One region of the Streptomyces sp. NBC_00236 genome, then DNA from elsewhere that is predicted to be linked to it. Evidence: riboswitches for the same ligand, from Rfam matches in the RefSeq annotation. Region 1 holds a riboswitch; each other region holds the start of a gene.
The links. Region 1 has a riboswitch for cobalamin ahead of OG446_RS34990 (CbtB domain-containing protein). Riboswitches for the same ligand answer to the same signal wherever they lie in the genome.
Positions count from the first base shown of each region.

Region 2: linked by a shared signal. The riboswitch ahead of OG446_RS07170 (cobalamin biosynthesis protein) and the one ahead of OG446_RS34990 (CbtB domain-containing protein) in region 1 are both predicted to bind cobalamin.
Region 3: linked by a shared signal. The riboswitch ahead of OG446_RS25770 (ribonucleoside-diphosphate reductase subunit alpha) and the one ahead of OG446_RS34990 (CbtB domain-containing protein) in region 1 are both predicted to bind cobalamin.
Region 4: linked by a shared signal. The riboswitch ahead of OG446_RS01310 (ABC transporter substrate-binding protein) and the one ahead of OG446_RS34990 (CbtB domain-containing protein) in region 1 are both predicted to bind cobalamin.

Region 1 covers NZ_CP108100.1:7,851,327-7,856,348, reverse strand. Annotated here, with positions in the region: gene OG446_RS35010 (pirin family protein) at 1-30, opposite strand, end outside; gene OG446_RS35005 (tetratricopeptide repeat protein) at 173-529, shown strand; gene OG446_RS35000 (GNAT family N-acetyltransferase) at 602-1,111, shown strand; gene OG446_RS34995 (CbtA family protein) at 1,179-1,964, opposite strand; gene OG446_RS34990 (CbtB domain-containing protein) at 1,994-2,209, opposite strand; adenosylcobalamin (AdoCbl) riboswitch at 2,255-2,348, opposite strand; gene OG446_RS34985 (histidine phosphatase family protein) at 2,473-3,066, shown strand; gene OG446_RS34980 (glycoside hydrolase family 15 protein) at 3,187-5,022, opposite strand, start outside.
Region 2 covers NZ_CP108100.1:1,625,808-1,630,829, reverse strand. Annotated here, with positions in the region: gene OG446_RS07175 (cobyric acid synthase) at 1-624, opposite strand, end outside; gene OG446_RS07170 (cobalamin biosynthesis protein) at 621-1,634, opposite strand; cobalamin riboswitch at 1,769-1,900, opposite strand; gene OG446_RS07165 (hypothetical protein) at 2,064-2,309, opposite strand; gene OG446_RS07160 (inorganic phosphate transporter) at 2,334-3,596, opposite strand; gene OG446_RS07155 (class II aldolase/adducin family protein) at 3,833-4,501, shown strand; gene OG446_RS07150 (alpha/beta hydrolase) at 4,634-5,022, shown strand, end outside.
Region 3 covers NZ_CP108100.1:5,680,400-5,685,421, reverse strand. Annotated here, with positions in the region: gene mctP (monocarboxylate uptake permease MctP) at 1-1,480, shown strand, start outside; gene OG446_RS25775 (GNAT family N-acetyltransferase) at 1,597-2,109, shown strand; adenosylcobalamin-variant (AdoCbl-variant) riboswitch at 2,177-2,275, shown strand; gene OG446_RS25770 (ribonucleoside-diphosphate reductase subunit alpha) at 2,427-4,805, shown strand; gene OG446_RS25765 (ribonucleotide-diphosphate reductase subunit beta) at 4,805-5,022, shown strand, end outside.
Region 4 covers NZ_CP108100.1:278,653-283,674, reverse strand. Annotated here, with positions in the region: gene OG446_RS01320 (hypothetical protein) at 23-1,315, opposite strand; gene OG446_RS01315 (acyl-CoA dehydrogenase family protein) at 1,460-3,391, shown strand; cobalamin riboswitch at 3,486-3,672, shown strand; gene OG446_RS01310 (ABC transporter substrate-binding protein) at 3,733-4,773, shown strand; gene OG446_RS01305 (FecCD family ABC transporter permease) at 4,815-5,022, shown strand, end outside.

The sequences.
Region 1 (5,022 bases):
GAGTGCGGCCTGGCGATCGAGATTGCTCATGGCGGTCAACCTATTCCCGTGCGGCTCCGGGCGGGTGGCGCCCACGCCGAATTTTTAGTGGAATGTTAAACCATCTGCCGGTGTTGTGGCGGGTGGACACGTACGGGAGCGGCCCGGCGGCGCCTTCGACCGAGGAGGTCACATGAGCGACACCTACTACGAGTTCGGAACCGCCGCCGAGCGCTGGGACCGCGCACAGCTGTTCTTCGGGTCGAAGGAGTACACGACGGCGGCCAGGATCCTGGGCGGACTCGTCGAGGAGGTGCCGGACCAGGTCGCGCCCCGGCTGCTGCTGGCGCGGGCCTACTACCACTCGGCACGGCTCGTCCGGGCCGAGACGGAGCTGCGCACGGTGCTGGAACTCGACCCGGTGGAGCAGTACGCACGGCTCATGCTCGGCCGCACGCTGGAGCGCCAGGGCCGGCAGTCCGAGGCGGACACGCAGCTGCGGATGGCCGCCGCCCTGTCCGGGGACTTCACCCCGGCCGGTGATGCCTGACCGCCGCGCACACCGGGCCGCACCCGGATATCCGGGTGCGGCCCGGCCTCGGCGCGTGATACCTCACAGGGCATGACCTCACTCGACACACCACGGCTGATCCTGTCCCCGATGACCCTTGCCGAGGCCGAGCAGGTGGCGGCGGGCAGGCCGGCCGAGGGTGCTCGCTGGGCTCCCGGCTTTCCCCTCCCGGGTGAGATGCGGGCGGCCCAGCGGTTCCTGGAGACCTGTGCCGAGACCCGTGACCCGACTCCCTACGGTTCGTACCACGTAAGGCGCCGCGAGGACGGGCTGCTGATCGGCGGAGCCGGGTTCCACGGCGCGCCCGACGAGAACGGGCACGTCACGATCGGCTACGGACTCGTGCCGTCGGCGCGCGGCATGGGCTACGCCTCCGAGGCGCTCCGTGCGCTTCTTCGGTTCACCCGTGACCAGGGCATCGTCTGCGTGCACGGGGACGCCGACCTCGACAACATCGCCTCCCAGCACGTCATGGCCGCGGCGGGCATGCGCCTCGTGAAGGAGGACGCGCTGCTGAGGTACTACCGGATCGACTGGGACGGTTCCGCCGGACAGGCGTGAGCCGGCTTCCGTACGCGTCAGGGCCCGCCGCGGATCCTGGTCTCCCCCGGCGGGCCCTGACAGAACCTCAGCCCGCCACGGGGGCCGACCGTTTCGTTCTGGCGTCCGTGGCAGTGGCCGCGTCCCGCCCCGGCTCCAGCAGCCGTTCGGTGAGATAGCCGAAGACCAGCCCGAAGGCCGTCCAGAGCGTGACCTGCACCGCGAGCGTGGCCAGCCTGAACTCCCAGAGCAGAGAAGCCGGGAAGTCCTTTCCGACCTCGTTGAAGGAGGGCAGGAAGGCATAGGCGAGGCCGATGACCAGCACGTAGCCGGCAGCGGCGGCGATGGTGGCGTTCCAGTTGCCCAGGCGCGGAGCCAGCCGCCTGCCGAGGATGACGGCGGCGACGGCCAGCAGCACGCTGAGGGCGACCATGAGGAAGAACAGCGCGGTGCGTCTGCCGATGGTGTCGGGGTTGCCGACAGCCGGCGGATTCGCCGGGTACTTCAGGAACGGGACGATGTACACGGTCAGCAGGGCGGCTCCCGCGATCAGCGCGGCCGTCGCCCTGGGGCCGAACCGGCCCAACCGGCCGAGTGCGTAACAGAAGACGAGTGCGGCGATGCCGCCGACGGCGACGCCGAAGACGAGTACACCGGTGGCGAGTCCGCCGGTGGCCTGCATGCCCCGGCTGACGAGTTCCTCGCCGCCGCCGTGGTCGTGGCTGTGACTGTGGCGGTGCGCCTCTTCGAGGGCGATGGCCGCATCGACGCGTGACTCGCCGAGAAAGTACGCCACCGCAAGCGCGAGCGCACCCGCGACAAGGCCGGCCAGCATGCCGCGGACGAGCAGGGCTCTGACAGATATGGAGTTCATGAGGGATTCCCCTGGATCAGCCGGATGGATCAGTGGCAGGGGAATCCGAGGAGGTGACGGCCGTCGTGGACCCACTCGTGCACGCCTTCGCCCGAAATGAGCGCGGTGGCGCCCTGCTCGGCACCGACGAAGTACAGCAGGATCAGCATGACGACGCCGAAGAAGACCGCCCAAGGGGCAATGGCCTTCAGCGAGATGGGAGTGATGGCGGGTGTGACCGTGGCGGGGGCAGCAGTCTGTGCCATGGCAGAACCTCCTGAGGGAACACGCGTCCCGATCGTGGTGCCTGAGACGAAGGTGCTGGGTCTGACTTCCCGTACGGGTACGGGTTCACAGTGGCGCGACCGTGCCGGATTCTCACCGGACTTCCGTCACACCCTCGTCGTGTCGTCGCGACCATACCGCTTGGGCGTGACGGCCGCCATGGTGCCCGTGGGCGGGCCGGCGCGCCCTGGATGCCATGGTGTGCTTGGCCACGGGGTCACAGTTCAGGGAGTTGAGGGCGGGCATGACGGTACGGGTGATGTTGATCTCACCGGCAATGAACTCCGCGCTGCGCGAGGCCCGGTTCGCCGGTGACGCTCCGCTGGACGAATCCGGGCTCCGGCCTGCCCGGGCAGCCGCTGCCTCCGGTTCGGTCCCGGTCGCGGACCAGTGGCTGCGGGGGCCGTCCCGCCGCTGCCGCGACACCGCGGAAGCGCTGGGGCTCCGGACAGGCGCCGAACACGCCTTGCGGGACTGGGAGATGGGCCGCTGGTCCGGTGCGCGGCTGTCCGAGGTGAGCGCGGACGAGCCGGACGGGGTGGCGGCCTGGCTGGCGGATCCGGCGGCGGCTCCGCACGGGGGCGAGTCTCTGCTGGAGCTCTGCGCCAGGGTGGGCCGGTGGCTCGACTCGCTGCACGGGGACGGTCCGGGCCGGGTCGTGGGGGTGGTCGAGCCTGCCGTGATCCGGGCCGCCGTCGTCCATGCGCTGGCCCTTCCTCCACTGGCGTTCTGGCGACTGGACGTGGCACCCCTCACGGTCACGGAGCTCAGCGGCAGGTCGGGGCGGTGGAACCTGCGCTGTGGTCGGCCGCTCGTAGCGGAGGAGCCTGTCCGGTGACCGCGGTCCCGCGAGCGACGGTCACCGTACGGGGCGGAGAGGGTGCGGCGGCCACCGTACGGGCCGGACGGTGTACTCCGCGCGGGAGCTCGGGCCGATATGCACTCCGCGCGGGAGCCCTCAGGCCGTGCCCGTGCCCCCGCGTGCCGCGTTGATCCTGGCATCCAGCGTGATGGCGGCGTCGATCAGCGCCAGGTGAGTGAACGCCTGTGGGAAGTTACCCAGTTGACGGCCCGTCACGGCGATCTCCTCCGAGTACAGGCCGAGATGGTTGGCGTAGGTGAGCATCTTCTCCAGGACCAGCCGGGCCTGGTCGATGCGTCCGGCCCGCGCCAGGGCGTCGACGTACATGAACGTACAGAGGGAGAAGGTCCCCTCCGAGCCGCTCAGCCCGTCGGGTGAGGCCTCGGGGTTGTAGCGGTAGACGAGGCTGTCACTGACCAGCTCATGCTCCATCGCGTCCAGCGTGGACTTCCACATGGGATCGTCCGGCGTGATGAAACCGACCGTCGGCATGCGCAGCAGGGACGAGTCGAGGACGTCGTCGCCGTAGTGCTGGACGAAGGCCTTCTTCGTCGGGTCCCAGCCACGGTTGAGCACCTGCTGGTAGATCGTGTCCCGGGCGTCCACCCAGCGGCCGCGGGCAGCCGGACGGCCGTCGTCGGTGGCGATGCGGACGGCGCGGTCGAAGGCAACCCAGGACATCACGCGGCCGTAGGTGAAGTCCTTCCTGCCGCCTCGGGTCTCCCACAACCCCTCACCGGGCTGGTCCCAGTGATCGACCAGCCAGTCGAGAAGGGTGTGCAGCGCGGTCCAGCCCCGCGTATCCAGGTGCATGCCGTGCTGGTGCGCGAAGTAGATGCTGTCGAGCGCCTCACCGTAGATGTCCAGTTGCAGCTGGCTCGCCGCTCCGTTTCCGATGCGGACCGGGGCGGAGCCGCCGTAGCCCTCCCAGTGGTCCAGGGTCTCCTCGACCAGGTCCGAGGAGCCGTCGACGCGGTACATGATGTTCAGTGGCCCGGTGCCGCCTTCGTGACCGGCCTCTTCCTTCACGCGGTCGTGCAGCCAGCCGATGAACGCCCTTGCCTCCTCCCTGAACCCCAGGCCCAGCAACGCGTACACCGAGAACGACGCGTCACGGATCCAGGTGAAGCGGTAGTCCCAGTTGCGTTCTCCGCCCAACTGCTCGGGCAGGCCCGCCGTGGGGGCCGCCACCAGGGCGCCGGTGGGCGCGTACGTCATGAGCTTCAGCGTCACGGCCGACCGTTCCACCGCTTCCCGCCACCGGCCGGCATAGGTGGACTGTCCCAGCCAGGAGCGCCAGAACTGGACGGTCTCGTCGAAGAGTTGCTCGAACTCCGCCACGGATACCTCCTGCGGCGGCCCGTCGGGGGACGACTCCATGACCAGGCCACGCTGCTGGCCCGCCTGCAGGGTCAGGGTGAACCGCAGGTCGTTTTCGCCCGAGAGGATGTTCAGCAGCCGCTCGTCCTGTGGCTCGCGGACGGCGTGGACGGCGAGGTTCATGTCCGGTGAAGTGAACAGGGCCCCGCGCTCCGTGATGTGCAGCTCGTGCGGTGTGCGGCCGTAGTCGAAGCGGGGAGCGATCTCCCCTTCGAACGTCATGCTGCCCCGGACGCACCGCAGCATGCGGACCAGACGGTGCCGGTCCGTCGCTGTCGTTCCGGTCACCGGCATGAAGTCCACCACCTCACCGGTGCCGGCCTCGGTCATGAAACGTGTCACGAGGACGGCCGTGTCGGGGTGGTAGAGCTGCTTGCTCGTGTACGTGTCGGCGACCGGCCGGACGGTGAAGTGACCGCCCTTTCGGTGGTCGAGCAGGGCACCGAACACGCTGGGCGAATCGAAGCGGGGACAGCAGAACCAGTCGATCGTCGCGTCCGTGGTCACGAGAGCCGCGGTCTGCAGGTCTCCGATCAGACCGTGGTTCTCGAT
Region 2 (5,022 bases), 6.2 Mb from region 1:
GGGCTCCAGCAGCGAGACGTCGCCGCGGAACTTGTTGACCAGGTAGCCGGCGATCAGCGACTGGTCCTCGGCAGAGAGCAGCGCCGTCGTACCGAAGAACGAGGCGAAGACCCCGCCGCGGTCGATGTCGCCGACGACCACCACCGGGAAGCGTGCCGCCCGGGCGATGCCCATGTTCACGATGTCCGTGCGCCGCAGGTTGATCTCGGCCGGACTGCCCGCCCCTTCGCAGATCACGGCGTCATACGTGCCCCGAAGCTGCTCCAGGCAGTCCACGACGGTGGACAGGAGCGACTCCTGCCGGCCGCCGTGGTAGCCGCGTGCGCTCATCTCGCCGACCGGACGGCCCATCAGGACGACCTGGCTGGAGCGGTCGCTGCCGGGCTTGAGCAGCACCGGGTTCATCAGCGCGGTCGGCTCCACCCGGGCGGCCTGGGCCTGCATGGCCTGGGCGCGGCCGATCTCGGCGCCTTCGCGGGTGACGAAGGAGTTGAGTGACATGTTCTGCGCCTTGAACGGCGCCACCTTCACGCCCCGGCGCACCAGCCAGCGGCAGATGCCCGCCGTGACGACGCTCTTGCCCGCGTCCGATGTGGTCCCGGCGACCAGCAGTCCGCCGCTCATGTCGGTCTCCGTCCTGAGAGTCGAGGTGTCGTGCTGCGGGAACCGGCCGTACGGGCCCCCGCGATGCCTCGTGCCGCGAACCCCGCGCCCAGCCGGGCCGCCACGCTCACGCCGAGGGCCAGCGCGCTCACCCGGCGCGACAGCCGTACGGCCCGTTCGATGTCGGCGGGCTCCACCGCGCGGCCCGTCTCCCCGTTGAGCACGGGACGGTGCTCGACCCGGCCGCCGTAGGCGAGCGTCCCGCCGAGCCGTACGCCGAGCGCACCGGCGAACGAGGCTTCCACCGGGCCCGCGTTCGGGCTCGGGTGCTTGGCGGCGTCGGCCCGCCAGGCGCGGACCGCTCCCCGTGGCCGCCCCCCGGCGGTCACGGCGAGCAGGGCCGTCAGCCGGGCGCCGGGCCAGCCCGCGAGGTCGTCGAGGCGGGCCGAGGCCCAGCCGTAACGCCGGTAGCGGGGCGACTTGTGACCGACCATCGCGTCGAGCGTGTTGGCGGCCCGGAACCCGACGAGTCCGGGCACCCCGCCCAGCGCGCCCCACACCAGGGCGCCGACCACGGCGTCCGAGGTGTTCTCGGCGACGGACTCCACGACGGCGCGGGCGATCTGCGGCCCGTCCAGGGACTGCGGGTCGCGGCCGCACAGATGCGGCAGCCGCTCCCGGGCCAGTTCGATGTCCCCGGCGGCGAGCGCGCCACCGATGGCCCGGGCCTCGCGCCCCAGCGACGTACCACCGATGACGGACCAGGTGGCGGCGGCGGTCAGGGCGACGGACGCGGCGGGGTGGCGGCGCAGGGCACGGGAGGCCAGCGCGGCGCCCCCGGCGGCGCCTCCGGCGCAGACCAGGGTGTGCAGGGCGCCCCACCCGCGGTGGTCGCGCCACAGACGGCGTTCGACGCCTGCCGCGGCCCGCCCGAAGGCGGCGACCGGGTGTCCCCTGCGGGGATCACCGAGCAGCAGATCGCCGATCAGACCGGCCGTGGCGCCGTACGCGAAGATGCGATCGGCACGCACGGTTCAGCCGGCCGTTGCGCCTCGAAGGACCTCAGGACCTGTTCTGCGTTGCACAGGAATGGACGCACGGCAGCCGGGCATGGCGATATGTCCTCACTCAGGGTCCGCGCCCTGGTTCGACGTGACGGCGACGAGAGTCTCCTGGCTTCCGGATCCGCAGTTCCCCCGGCCTTCCAGTCCGCTTGCGTGGACCGTGACTTCCAGTGGTGGGGGACTGCTCCCCGGTGACAGTGGCGGGACCGCGCCGGATTCGCACCGGCTTCCTCTGCTGTCGCCGTAATGGCTCCGGCAGTCCACCACGCTCTGCGAACGCCCGTCAACTTGCCGTTGACCTGCGACGGTGCAGTGTGCTGAGACGCACATCGGGCCGGACGCACCTCAGGTGCGTCCGGCCCGATGAGGGTGGGACCGGTGGGGCTCAGGCAGTGGTCAGGCGACGATCAGGTAGATGCCGTAGGCCACGGCCGCGGCGCACAGGCCGAAGCAGACGTACGCGCCGGCGCGGACCAGCATGAGCGAACCGCCCGCAGGGCCGCCCGTCGAGCCGCCCTGTGCGGCCGGTTCGGGCTGCTTGGAGAGGCCGACGATGCCGAGGGTGAAGAGGCCCACCAGCGCGACGGTGGCGACGAGGGAGACGCCGAAGACGGTGCCGAGGGCTGCCCAGTCGATGTTCATGGGGATCTGTCCTTACCGGGGCTCTTAGACCGTGGCGGGTCGGGCCGGGTCGGCGACCGGCCCGGCGGGGGCCGGGATGGTGGCCGTGAGGTCGTGGGGCTGAGCGGCCGCGGTGGGCGGCGGGCTGACGGCCGCGATGGCCGTGGTGACGACGCCCGCGGGCTCGGCGTCCTCACCGGCCGGGGCGACGTCGTCGTGGCCGACGGGCTTGCGCCGCGACAGCATCCAGATCGCACCGGAACCGGCGATCAGCAGTGCCGCGACGACCACGACACCCCAGGTCCCCTGCTTGGTGAGCAGCTCCGCGCCCGCGCCGACCAGACCGGCGGCCGGCAGGGTCAGGCCCCAGGCGACGAACATCCGGGTGGCGGTGGACCAGCGGACCACGCCGCCCTTGCGGCCGAGGCCCGCGCCCATGACGGCGCCGGAGCACGACTGGGTCGTGGACAGGGAGAAACCGAGGTGGGAGGAGGCCAGGATGACGGTGGCCGCGCTGGTCTGGGCGGCGAAGCCCTGCGGCGGCTTCAGTTCGGTCAGGCCGCTGCCCATGGTGCGGATGATGCGCCAGCCGCCCAGATAGGTGCCGAGCGCGATGGCGAGGCCCGCGGAGACGATGACCCAGACCGGCGGGTTGGAGCCGGGGGAGAGGACGCCGCCGGTGACCAGGGCGAGCGTGATGATGCCCATGGTCTTCTGCGCGTCGTTGGTGCCGTGCGCGAGCGACACGAGCCCGGCCGAGGCGATCTGGCCGGCGCGGTACCCCTTCGCGGTGGCCTTCTCCTGGGCGCCGCCCGTGACCTTCCCGCCGATGCGGTACGTCAGCTTGGTGGCCAGCAGCGCGGCCAGACCGGCGACGACCGGTGCGGCGACCGCGGGGAGCAGCACCTTGGTGACGACGGTGCCGCCGTCGACCGACGACCAGCCCGCGGACATCACCGCGGCGCCGATCAGGCCGCCGAACAGCGCATGGGAGGAGCTGGAGGGCAGGCCGACCAGCCAGGTCAGGAGATTCCACAGGATGGCGCCGACGAGCGCCGCGAAGATGACCTCGGTTCTGAGCCCGTCTTCGTTGATGATCCCGCCGGAGATCGTCTTGGCGACCTCCACCGACAGGAACGCGCCTACGAGGTTGAGAACGGCGGACATGGCCACCGCTGTCTTGGGTTTGAGTGCGCCGGTCGAGATGGTGGTGGCCATCGCGTTGGCGGTGTCGTGGAAACCGTTCGTGAAATCGAACACTAGAGCTGTCACGATCACAATCGCGAGCAGCAGCGTGATGTGTTCCATTTACCCAGGCAATCGTTCGACGTCAGTGGCACGTGGACCGTAGGCAATCTGAGTGAACGGAAGATGAACTGGGCAGGGCGTTGCGGTGACCCCAACCGGAGTGCCGTCGCTCTTTTCGTCCGCCGGAAGACGGCGGGATTCCGGTACGGGCCGGTGTGGGCCCGGAATCCGGCGCCCGGGGAGGCTGTCGCGGGAGGGGTGGCAGAGGGCCGCTCATCCGTTGAAAGGATCTTCGTATGAGCGGTGAGTGGCGGGATTCGATCGAACGGGCCTGGGACGCGGTCGTCGCCACCGCCCGCCGGACGGCCTCCGAGGGACTGGTCGTGGGCACCTCGGGCAACGTGTCGGCACGGGTCGGCGAAACCGTACTGGTCACCCCGAGCGGAGTGCCGTACGACCGGCTCCGCCCCGAGGACCTGACCGGCGTCGATCCGGAGGGCAACCAGGTCCTCGGCACCATGGCCCCCACCAGCGAGCTTCCGCTCCATCTCGCGGTGTACCGGAACACCGACGCGGCCGCCGTGGTGCACACCCACGCGGTGCACGCAACGGCCGTCTCCACGCTGGTCGCCGAGGTGCCGTCGGTGCACTACGCCGCGGCGATGCTGGGCGGCCCCGTCCGGGTCGCCGCCTATGCCCGCTACGGCACGGACGAACTGGCCGAGAACATGCTCACGGCCCTGCGCGACCGCACCGGCTGCCTGCTGGGCAATCACGGAACGGTCACCTACGGTGCCTCCCTCGACGAGGCGTACGACCGCACCGCCCAGCTCGAATGGCTGTGCCGCCTCTGGCTCACCGCGAGCTCGGTGCCCGGCCGCACTCCGGCCCTGCTCACGCCGGAGCAGCTGAGCGACGTCGGGGAAGCGCTGAAGGGGTACGGGCAGCCGCACGGAAACCGGTAGGTCCTGTCGTCGAACTCCCGCCGTCGCCCGAAAGGCAGGCGGGAGTTCGACGACAGGACCTGGGGGACCCGGCCGGCCACCGGACGGCCCCGCCCGCTGGCCGTGCGCGGTGAAGCCCGTGACACTGAAGCCGTGCGCCCCGCTACAGCAACGGCAGCAGCCGTCACCACGATCCTCGGCGTCGGCGCGGCGGCGGCGGTCGCCGCCGGCCGGTACGCCGGCGACGTCGCCCTCAAGGCACCGTCCGGACGCCCCCTCCCCGCCGACCGCCGGCTGACCGTGCATGCGACGGCGGCCGGGCAGGTCACCCTCACCCGGTCCTTCAGCTCACTCAGGCCGGGCACCTACGGGCTGGTGGGCGACGACGTGCACGCCGTCGTGGGCCCGGTGATCGACCAGGCCCACCAGGCGGCCGACACCGTCGTGCGCCGGCTGGAGCGCGTGAACCACGGCACCCTGCGCCCCGGCGCCAAGGTCCGCATCACGCCTGAACTCCACAGCGGCGACCCCGCCACCGCCCT
Region 3 (5,022 bases), 2.2 Mb from region 1:
GGTCACCTGGTTCCTGCTCGGCGGCGACCTCTACACCGCGTACACCTTCGTCGCCGTTCCCGCGGCGATCTACGCGGCGGGCGCGGCCGGCTTCTTCGCGGTGCCCTACACCATCCTGGTGTACCCGCTGATCTTCACGTTCCTGCCGCGCCTGTGGTCGGTGTCGCACAAGCACGGCTACGTCACCACCTCGGACTTCGTCCGCGGCCGCTTCGGCTCGAAGGGGCTGTCGCTGGCGGTCGCCGTCACCGGCATCCTCGCCACGATGCCGTACATCGCCCTCCAACTCGTCGGCATCCAGGCGGTGCTGGACGTGATGGGCGTCGGCGGCGGCGAGAACACGCACTGGTTCATCAAGGACCTGCCGCTGCTGATCGCGTTCGCGGTGCTCGCCGCGTACACGTACTCCTCCGGGCTGCGCGCCCCCGCACTGATCGCGTTCGTCAAGGACGGGCTGATCTACCTCGTCATCGCGGTGGCGATCATCTACATCCCGATCAAGCTCGGCGGCTTCGACGACATCTTCGCCAAGGCGGGCGAGGCCTTCTCCGCGAAGAACGAGGCGGCCGGAAAACCCGTGGCCGGACTCGCTCCCGGTGAGGCGGGCCAGTGGGGTTACGCCACCCTGGCCCTCGGCTCGGCGCTGGCGCTCTTCATGTATCCGCACTCGATCACGGCGACGCTCTCCAGCCGCAGCCGTGACGTGATCCGCCGCAACACGACGATCCTGCCGCTGTACTCGCTGATGCTGGGTCTGCTCGCGCTGCTCGGCTTCATGGCGATCGCCGCCGGCGTCAAGGTGGACAACGGCCAGCTGGCGATCCCGCAGCTGTTCGAGAACATGTTCCCCGACTGGTTCGCGGGCGTGGCCTTCGCCGCCATCGGTATCGGCGCCCTGGTGCCCGCCGCGATCATGTCGATCGCCGCGGCGAACCTGTTCACCCGCAACATCTACAAGGACTTCCTGAAACCCGACGCCACACCCGCGCAGGAGACCAAGGTCTCCAAGCTGGTGTCGCTGCTGGTGAAGGTCGGCGCGCTCGCCTTCGTCCTCACCATGGACAAGACGGTCGCGATCAACTTCCAGCTGCTCGGCGGGATCTGGATCCTCCAGACGATGCCGGCCCTGGTCGGCGGGCTGTTCACCCGGTGGTTCCACCGCTGGGCGCTGCTCGCGGGCTGGGCGGTCGGCATGCTGTACGGCACGATTGCCGCGTACGGGGTCGCCAGCCCGACCCAGAAGCACTTCGGCGGGTCCTCCAAGGAGATCCCCGGTATCGGCGAGATCGGCTACATCGGCCTGACGGCCTTCATACTGAACGTCGTGGTCGTCGTCGTCCTCACCTTCGTCCTGAACGCCGTGAAGGCGCCCGCCGGGGTCGACGAGACCTCCCCGGGCGACTACACCGCGGACGCGGGCGACCCGGGTGTGAAGACGGAACTCCCGCCGGCCACCGCCGGTGCTCCGGGCGGTCACTGACCACCTGCTGCCTGCACGGGCCGCCGCATCCCTCCCCGGAGAGATGCGGCGGCCCGTTCGCACCTCCCGCACAAATCGCTTGCGGCCACGGGCCGCCCGTGCGGCAGACTTCCCCCATGGACATAACGATCCGGCCGATCGAGCCCGCCGAGCACGCACTTCTCGGCGAGATCACCGCCGAGGCCTACCTCGGCGACGGCCTCCTGGAGTTCGGCGACGGCGATCCGTACCTGGCGCAGCTGCGCGACGTCCCCCGCCGGGCGGCCGAGGCCGAGGTGCTGGTGGCCGCCGACGCGACGGGCCGCGTCCTGGGCGGGGTCACCTACGCGCCCCCGGGGAATCCGTGGGCCGATATCGCGACGGCGGACGAGGCGGAATTCCGGACGCTGGCGGTCTCCCGCGAGGCCCGGGGCGCAGGAGCCGGGGAGGCGCTCGTACGGGCCTGTATCGACCGCGCACGGGGTACCGCGGGGGTCACGGGGATCGTCCTGTCGACGCAGCCGGCAATGCACGGGGCCCACCGGATCTACCGGCGGCTCGGCTTCGTCCGCACCCCCGAGAGGGACTGGAGCCCCGTCGCCGATCTGACACTGCTGACGTTCCGTCTAGAGCTGCGCCCTCCGGCGTGAGAGCGAGCACGACACAACATGTGGGGGCTGCCGCATCCTGCAGCCCCCACATGTATGCTCATGCCTGCTGTCGCCGCAGGGAAATCCGGTGCGAATCCGGAACTGTCCCGCAACGGTGTGTTCGGTGTGCTTTTGCGCACCCCCTAGTCCGAGGTCCTGCCGACAGCGCATCCGGCTCGACCGATCCGGATGCCCAGACGTCCGGGCCTCGTGGATGGGCCGGTGGACGCCGTACGGAGCGCTGCCCTGCCGGGTCCCGCCCCGTCCGGCTGCCCCCGCTCCCCGAAGGCCCCGAGCCGAGCGAGGGAGAGCACCACGTGACCATCGCGCCAGCCGATCCGGTTTCAGCGGCCGAATCAACGGGATCCACGAGCGACGGACCGGGAACCGCACTGCTGCGGACCCTGACCGACCTCACCGCCGATCTGCCCGACACCGACCCCGGACGCGTCGCCGCAGCGGCGCTGCGCGGCCGCAACGCCCGGTCGGACGAGGCCGAGCTGCGCTCGCTGGCCACCGAGGCCGCCGCGGGCCTGATCTCCGAGGACCCCGCCTACTCCCGGCTCGCCGCCCGCCTCCTCACCCGCACCATCGCGGACGAGGCGGCAGGGCAGGGCGCGACGTCGTTCTCCGCATCGGTCGCCGTCGGGCACCGCGAGGGCCTGATCGCGGACCGCACCGCCGAGTTCGTGACGCTCCACGCGGCCGCCCTGGACGCACTGGTCGGGCAGTCCCTCGCCGACGGCGCCGACGACCGCTTCGGCTACTTCGGCCTGCGCACCCTGCACAGCCGCTACCTGCTGCGTCACCCGACCACCCGCCAGGTCATCGAGACCCCGCAGCACTTCATGCTGCGCGTCGCCGCCGGGCTCGCCGAGGACACCTCGGAGCGCGCCATGGACGAGGTCGCCGCGCTGTACGGGCTGATGAGCCGGCTGGACTACCTGCCCTCCTCCCCCACGCTCTTCAACTCCGGCACCCGCCACCCGCAGATGTCCTCCTGCTACCTGCTGGACTCGCCGCTGGACGAGCTGGACTCGATCTACGACCGCTACCACCAGGTGGCGCGCCTGTCCAAGCACGCGGGCGGCATCGGCCTCTCGTACTCCCGTATCCGTGCACGCGGTTCGCTGATCCGCGGCACCAACGGGCACTCCAACGGCATCGTGCCGTTCCTGAAGACGCTCGACGCCTCCGTCGCCGCCGTCAACCAGGGCGGCCGGCGCAAGGGTGCCGCCGCCGTCTACCTGGAGACGTGGCACGCGGACATCGAGGAGTTCCTGGAGCTGCGCGACAACACGGGCGAGGACCAGCGGCGTACGCACAACCTCAACCTGGCGCACTGGATCCCCGACGAGTTCATGCGCCGGGTCGACGCGGACGGGACCTGGTCGCTGTTCTCCCCGGCCGACGTGCCCGAGCTGGTCGACCTGTGGGGCGATGAGTTCGACGCCGCGTACCGGGCCGCGGAGGCCAAGGGGCTGGCCCGCAAGACCATGCCGGCCCGTGAGCTCTACGGCCGGATGATGCGGACCCTCGCGCAGACCGGCCAGGGCTGGATGACGTTCAAGGACGCCTCCAACCGGACCGCGAACCAGACCGCCGAGCCGGGCCGGGTCGTGCACTCCTCGAACCTGTGCACCGAGATCCTCGAAGTCACCGACGACGGCGAGACGGCCGTCTGCAACCTCGGCTCGGTCAACCTCGGCGCGTTCGTCGAGGGCGGCACGATCGACTGGGAGCGCCTCGACGCCACCGTGCGTACCGCCGTGACGTTCCTCGACCGGGTCGTGGACATCAACTTCTACCCGACCGAGCAGGCCGGCCGCTCCAACGCCCGCTGGCGTCCGGTGGGTCTGGGCGCGATGGGTCTCCAGGACGTCTTCTTCCAGCTGCGGCTGCCGTTCGACTCCCCCGAGGCCCGCGCCCTGTCGACGAAGATCTCCGAGCGCATCATGCTCGCGGCGTACGAGGCGTCCTGCGACCTCGCGGAGCGCTCGGGCCCGTTGCCCGCCTGGTCCGAGACGCGTGCCGCCCGCGGTGTGCTGCACCCGGACCACTACGACACCGAGCTGAACTGGCCGGAGCGCTGGGACGCGCTGCGCGCCCGTATCGCGAAGACCGGGATGCGCAACTCCCTGCTCCTGGCCATCGCGCCGACGGCGACGATCGCCTCGATCGCGGGCGTGTACGAGTGCATCGAGCCGCAGGTCTCCAACCTCTTCAAGCGCGAGACCCTCAGCGGTGAGTTCCTCCAGGTCAACGCCTATCTGGTGGCCGAGCTGAAGAAGCTCGGCGTGTGGGACGCGCGGACCCGTGAGGCGCTGCGCGAGGCGAGCGGCTCGGTCCAGGGCTTCGCGTGGATCCCCGAGGAGGTGCGGGCGCTGTACCGCACCGCGTGGGAGATCCCGCAGCGCGGACTGATCGACATGGCGGCGGCCCGTACGCCGTTCCTCGACCAGAGCCAGTCGCTGAACCTGTTCCTGGAGACGCCGACGATCGGCAAACTCTCCTCGATGTACGCGTACGCCTGGAAGCAGGGGTTGAAGACGACGTACTACCTGCGCTCCCGCCCGGCGACGCGGATCGCCCGCGCGGCGTCCGCCGCCACGGTCCCGGAGCAGGCACCCGCGCCCGACGCGGACGCGATCGCCTGTTCCCTCGAAAACCCCGAGTCCTGCGAGGCCTGCCAGTAATGAGCTCCAACGACGACAAGAACCTGCTGGACCCGGGCTTCGAACTGACCCTGCGGCCGATGCGCTACCCGGACTTCTACGAGCGCTACCGGGACGCGATCAAGAACACCTGGCACGTGGAGGAGGTCGATCTCCATTCCGACGTGGCGGACCTCGCCAAGATGTCGCCCGCCGAGCAGCATCTGATCGGCCGGCTGGTGGCGTTCTTCGCGACCGG
Region 4 (5,022 bases), 7.6 Mb from region 1:
CGGTGACCCTGCGGCAGCCGGGCTACGCCGGCGCCGCCAGATGCGGTCTGCTGTCGTCGTCGAGGAACTCGACGACCGCGAGGACGAACAGGGCACACAGCGCGATCCAGACCGTGACCAGGCCCGTCGGCCTGTCCCACGCCAGCAGCACCGCGACGGCCACCACGACCACCGTCCAGTTCAGCGGGCGCCTCGCCCGGTGCACCCAACGGCCGACCGGGCCACCGGTGAAACCCGCCGCGTCCCGTACGGCCCCGATGCCACCGGTCCACATCGCCATGACCCGGCTTGCCGCGCGGCCGCTGCCCGTGAGCCAGGCGGCGAGTGCCACCACCGCTCCGACGGTCACCACCAGCCGGACCCCGGCGCGCAGATAGCCCGCCAGCGTGTCGAACACCGCCCCCGCCGCCGGCTGGGAGACGTCCGGGGGAAGGCTGTCGAGATAGAACGCTCGCCCCGCCCACAGTCCGAGCCCGAGCAGCGCGGCACCCACGGCCATGGCCAGCGCCGCGGTGACCAGCGCCCGCCGGCGGCGCACCGCCAGCAGCACCCCGCCCGCCGCCACCACCACCGTGAACACGGGCAGCCAGAATCCGAGCAGTTCGAGGGCCCGGAAGCCCTTCTCGGCCTTGCCGACCGAGTCCGAGGTGAGGAGGGTGAAGTCGGTGTGGATCTCGGGAATCTTCTCGGCCACCGTCAGACCGCGGTCGACGAGGCGCTGTTTCACCCGGTCGATGACCGGGGCGAGGTCCAGGGTCACGGTGTCGCCGGCCAGCTTGACCGCGCCACCGCCCTCACCGGTCAGGGCCTTCACGACGGAGGCGTGCGCCTGCCGGTTGAGGTTGCTCCACACCCGCTCGAAGCCGTCGCTGGTGACGAACCGCTCCACGGTGCCGTGCACGAAGTTCGAGACGCCCGTGGTGAGCGGGCCACCGAGCTTCTGGAGGGCCTTGTCCACCACGGGCCGGTCGGCGGGCGCGACGTCCGCCAGCAGCGCGTCGACGTTCAGGTGGGTCATGACGGCGTCGGTGACCCGTGCGGTCACCGCCGCCTGCACATCCGGGTCGGAGGCCAGCGGCTCCATCATGTCCACGTAGCGGTCCGTGTCCCCGGCGACGCCGCTCGCCCAGCTCGACAGGACGCTCAGCGGGGTGAGCACGGCCGCCACCAGGATCAGCAGGACCGCGAAGAACGAACGCAGGCGCGGGCGTGAGCGTGCCGGGGCGCGGGCCTCCAACTGCGCCACCCGGGCCCGCAGGGCTTCCAGTTCGGCGTGTTCGTCCTGAGCCGCAGGCTGTTCGGGGTGCCGTTCCATGAACCAAGGGGATGGCCTGTCCGCCCGTACAGCGCGGCGGATTGCTGCATACAGGTGACGGACGGCCGACGGGCCGCTGCCGCGCATCGGCCCGGACAGCGACTTGTGGAGTGTCCTGGACGTTTGCTGATCGTTCCCGGTTTTATGAACACCATTTTCGACAGCGCCCACACTCCGGAAGCCGGAACCGGTCCGGTCGCCGGCCCGCTCAGCACCGTCCTCCTCGGCGCGGACGCCCGCCGCGAGCACGGATTCTGGCGCCGCCTCGTCGCCACCGAGCCGTTCCGCCGGCCGCTCTGGCCGCCTCCCGGCCCCACGCCGGACGAGCGCCTCGCCCTGGCGCACGCACGGCTGCGCGCGCTCAACAACGCACTGGACAGCGCCGCCCGGCCCGCCGCGGACCCCCGCGCCCTGGCCGCACTGCACGAGTGGCTCGCCCCCGTGGACCCGGCGTTCGCCACGGTCGCGGGCATCCACTACAACCTCTTCCTCGGCAGCCTTCTGGACCACGACGCCGACAGCCCCCGCGATCTGTCGGACTTCCTCGGGCTGCGGCGGATCGGCACCTTCCTCTGTACGGAGGTGGCGCACGGCAACGACGCCGCGGCCATCGAGACGACCGCCACCTACGACCCCGAACGGGACGGGTTCGTGCTGCACACCCCGCACGCCGGCGCACAGAAGTTCATGCCCAACACCAGCCCGGCCGGCGGCCCCAAGTCGGGTCTCGTCGCCGCCCGGCTGATCGTCGACGGCCATGACCAGGGGGTCTTCCTGCTGCTGGTGCCGCTCACGGACGCGTCCCGGGCCCTGCCCGGGATCCGGGTGCGCCGGCTTCCCGCACGGATGGGCAGTCCGGTCGACCACTGCCTGACCTCCTTCGACCGGGTCTTCGTGGACCGCGGGGCGCTGCTCGGCGGCGCGCAGGGGCGGGTCGGCGACGACGGGGTGTTCCGCGGCGGCACCGACGGACGCAGGCGCCGCTTCCTCGCCTCGATCGGACGGGTCACCACCGGCCGGGTCTGCATGAGCGCCAGCGCGGTGGGCTCCGCCCGCACCACGCTGGCCGTCGCCGTCCGCTACGGCGGCCACCGCTTCGTCTCGGGCGGCCGCTCGGCGTCTCCCGTGCCGGTGATGGCCCACCGCAGCCACCACGGCCCGCTCGCCGAGGCCATGGCCACCGTCTTCGCGATGAGCCTGCTGCACCGGCGGGTGCTCGACCGGTGGGAGAAGGCGGCGGCCCGGCCGCCCGCGGAGCGGGAGACGGACGAGCGGCTGGTCGACATCGCCAAGGGATGGATCACCTGGCAGGCCAGGTCCGTGATCGTCGAATGCCGGGAGCGGTGCGGAGCCCAGGGGCTGCTGGAGAACAACGGAATGACCGAACTCGTCACCGGGATCGAGGGCGCCATCACCGCCGAGGGCGACAACCTGGCCATTCACTCCCGGGCGGCCGCCGGACTGCTCCTCGACGCGGCACGGGCCCCGAGGGAGGAGACGGCTGCCCGCCCCGCGGGCGGCAACCTCGCCGACCTCCGGTTCCTCGGCCGTCTCCTGGACGAGGTGGAGCGCATCTGGTTCGCCCGGGCCGCCGCACGGATGGCGGAGGCGGCGGAGGGCGACCCGCTGGCGCGCTGGAACGCGGCATCCGGGCCCGCGCTGCGGGGGGTCGAGGCCCATGCGTACCGGCAGGCGGCCCAGGCGTACGAGAACGCGCTCGCGGCGCTGCCCGGCGGCGAGGCCCGCGAGCGCCTGGACGAACTGGCCCGGCTGTTCGCGCTGCGCTGGGTCGCACGCAACAGCGGGGACCTGCTCGCGGCAGGCCACCTGACCGCCGGTCAGGTCGACGGACTGAGCGATGCCACCGAACAGCTCGTCACCGCGGTCGGCGGACATCTGCCGGAACTGGCCGCATCCTTCGCGCTGCCCGGTGAACTGCTCGCCGACTGGCCCATCACCGGAGCCCGCTACACCGACGCGTACGACGATCCGGGCGCCTCCTGGCACACCGCCGCGGCCCCGGAAGCGCCCGGCCCGCGCACCCCTGGTGGCGAATCGGTTCACCCCAACGTGTGACCGGAGCCGGGCCGCCCCGGACGGCCCGTGTCCGGGGCGGTGCGCGGCACACCGCCCCGGCCCCGCACCGCCGCTGAGCTGCGCAGAGGCTCGTGGTAGCGTGCCCGGAGCCAGTCGAACTCCACGTAGGGGTCAGGGAATCCGGTGCGAATCCGGAACTGACGCGCAGCGGTGAGGGGGACGGGCGGGGCCACGGCCACTGGGAGACCCACGGTTTCCCGGGAAGGCGTCCCGTCCGCATGAACCCGAGTCCGAAGACCTGCTGGCACCCGCGGTCCGGTACCGGGCCGCGGAACTCCGCACGGGCCCCGCGCATGGGCCCAGAGACGCCGAGGTACTCCGTGCCGCGCACAGCCGGCCCCGCCCGCTCCGCCGCCCTGCTCACCGCCGCCCTGATCCTGCTGACGGCCTGCGGCGGCGGCCTGGACAGCACAACCGCCAAGTCCGGCCACGCCGAGGGCTATCCGGTCACGCTGAAGAACTGCGGACGGACCGTCACCGTGGACGCGGCGCCGGAGCGCGCCGTACCGGTCGACCAGGGATCGACCGAGATCCTGCTCTCGCTCGGTCTCGCCGACCGGCTGGCCGCCACGGCCACCTGGACCGATCCGGTGCTCAAGGGCCTGGAGAAGGCCAACGCGGGCGTCCCGAGGATCTCCGACAACCGCCCCTCGTCGGAGAAGGTCCTGGACCAGGAGCCCGACTTCGTCAGCGCCTCCTTCGAGTCGACGCTCGCCAAGGGCGGTGTCGCCCCCCGCGAGCAGTTCGAGAAGCTCGGCGTCCCCACCTACGTCTCGCCCGCCGACTGCACCGCCAAGGACAACAGCAAGGACGGCGACGGCGTCCGCACCGGCGCCCTGACCATGGACAGCGTCTACGCCGAAGTGCGCGACCTGGCCGAGGTGTTCGGCGTTCCCGAGCGCGGCGAGAAGCTCGTCGCCGGGCTGCGCGCGCGGGTACGGAAGGCGACGAGCGGCATCGACGCCTCCGGCGCCTCGCTGCTGTACTGGTTCGCCAACTCCGAGGCCCCGTACCTGGCCGGCTGCTGTGGTGCGCCCGGCATCATCACCCGGGAACTCGGCGCGGAGAACGCCTTCGACGACACCCACGAGGAATGGCCGCAGATCAACTGGGAGACGGTCGCCGACCGCGACCCCGACGTGCTGGTCATCGGCGATCTGACCCGCAAGTCGCAGACCGCAGAGAGCGCCGCGAAGAAGATCGCCTTCCTGGAGTCCGACCCCGTCACGAAGAACATGGACGCCGTCCGGCACAAGCGCTATGTGCTGCTCAGCGGCCAGGCGATGAACCCGACCATCCGGACCGTCGAGGGCGTGGAGCGCGTGGCCGCCGGCCTGCGCACCTTCGGGCTCGCGGGGTGACGGACACCGAACGGGCCGCGGCGCCGCGCGAGGCCGCGGCCGTGCGCACCGGGCCCGGCCTCCGGCGCATCAGCGGTATCCGCGAAGGGCTCCTGTGGACCGGCGGGCTCCTGCTGCTCGCCCTGTCGGTGGCCGTCGCCGTCACCATCGGCCCGGCCCGGATCTCCGTCGCCGACGTCTGGTCCGCGGTCGCCTCCCACCTCGGCGCGGGCGAGTCGCGGCTCAGCCCGATCCGCGACGGCATCATCT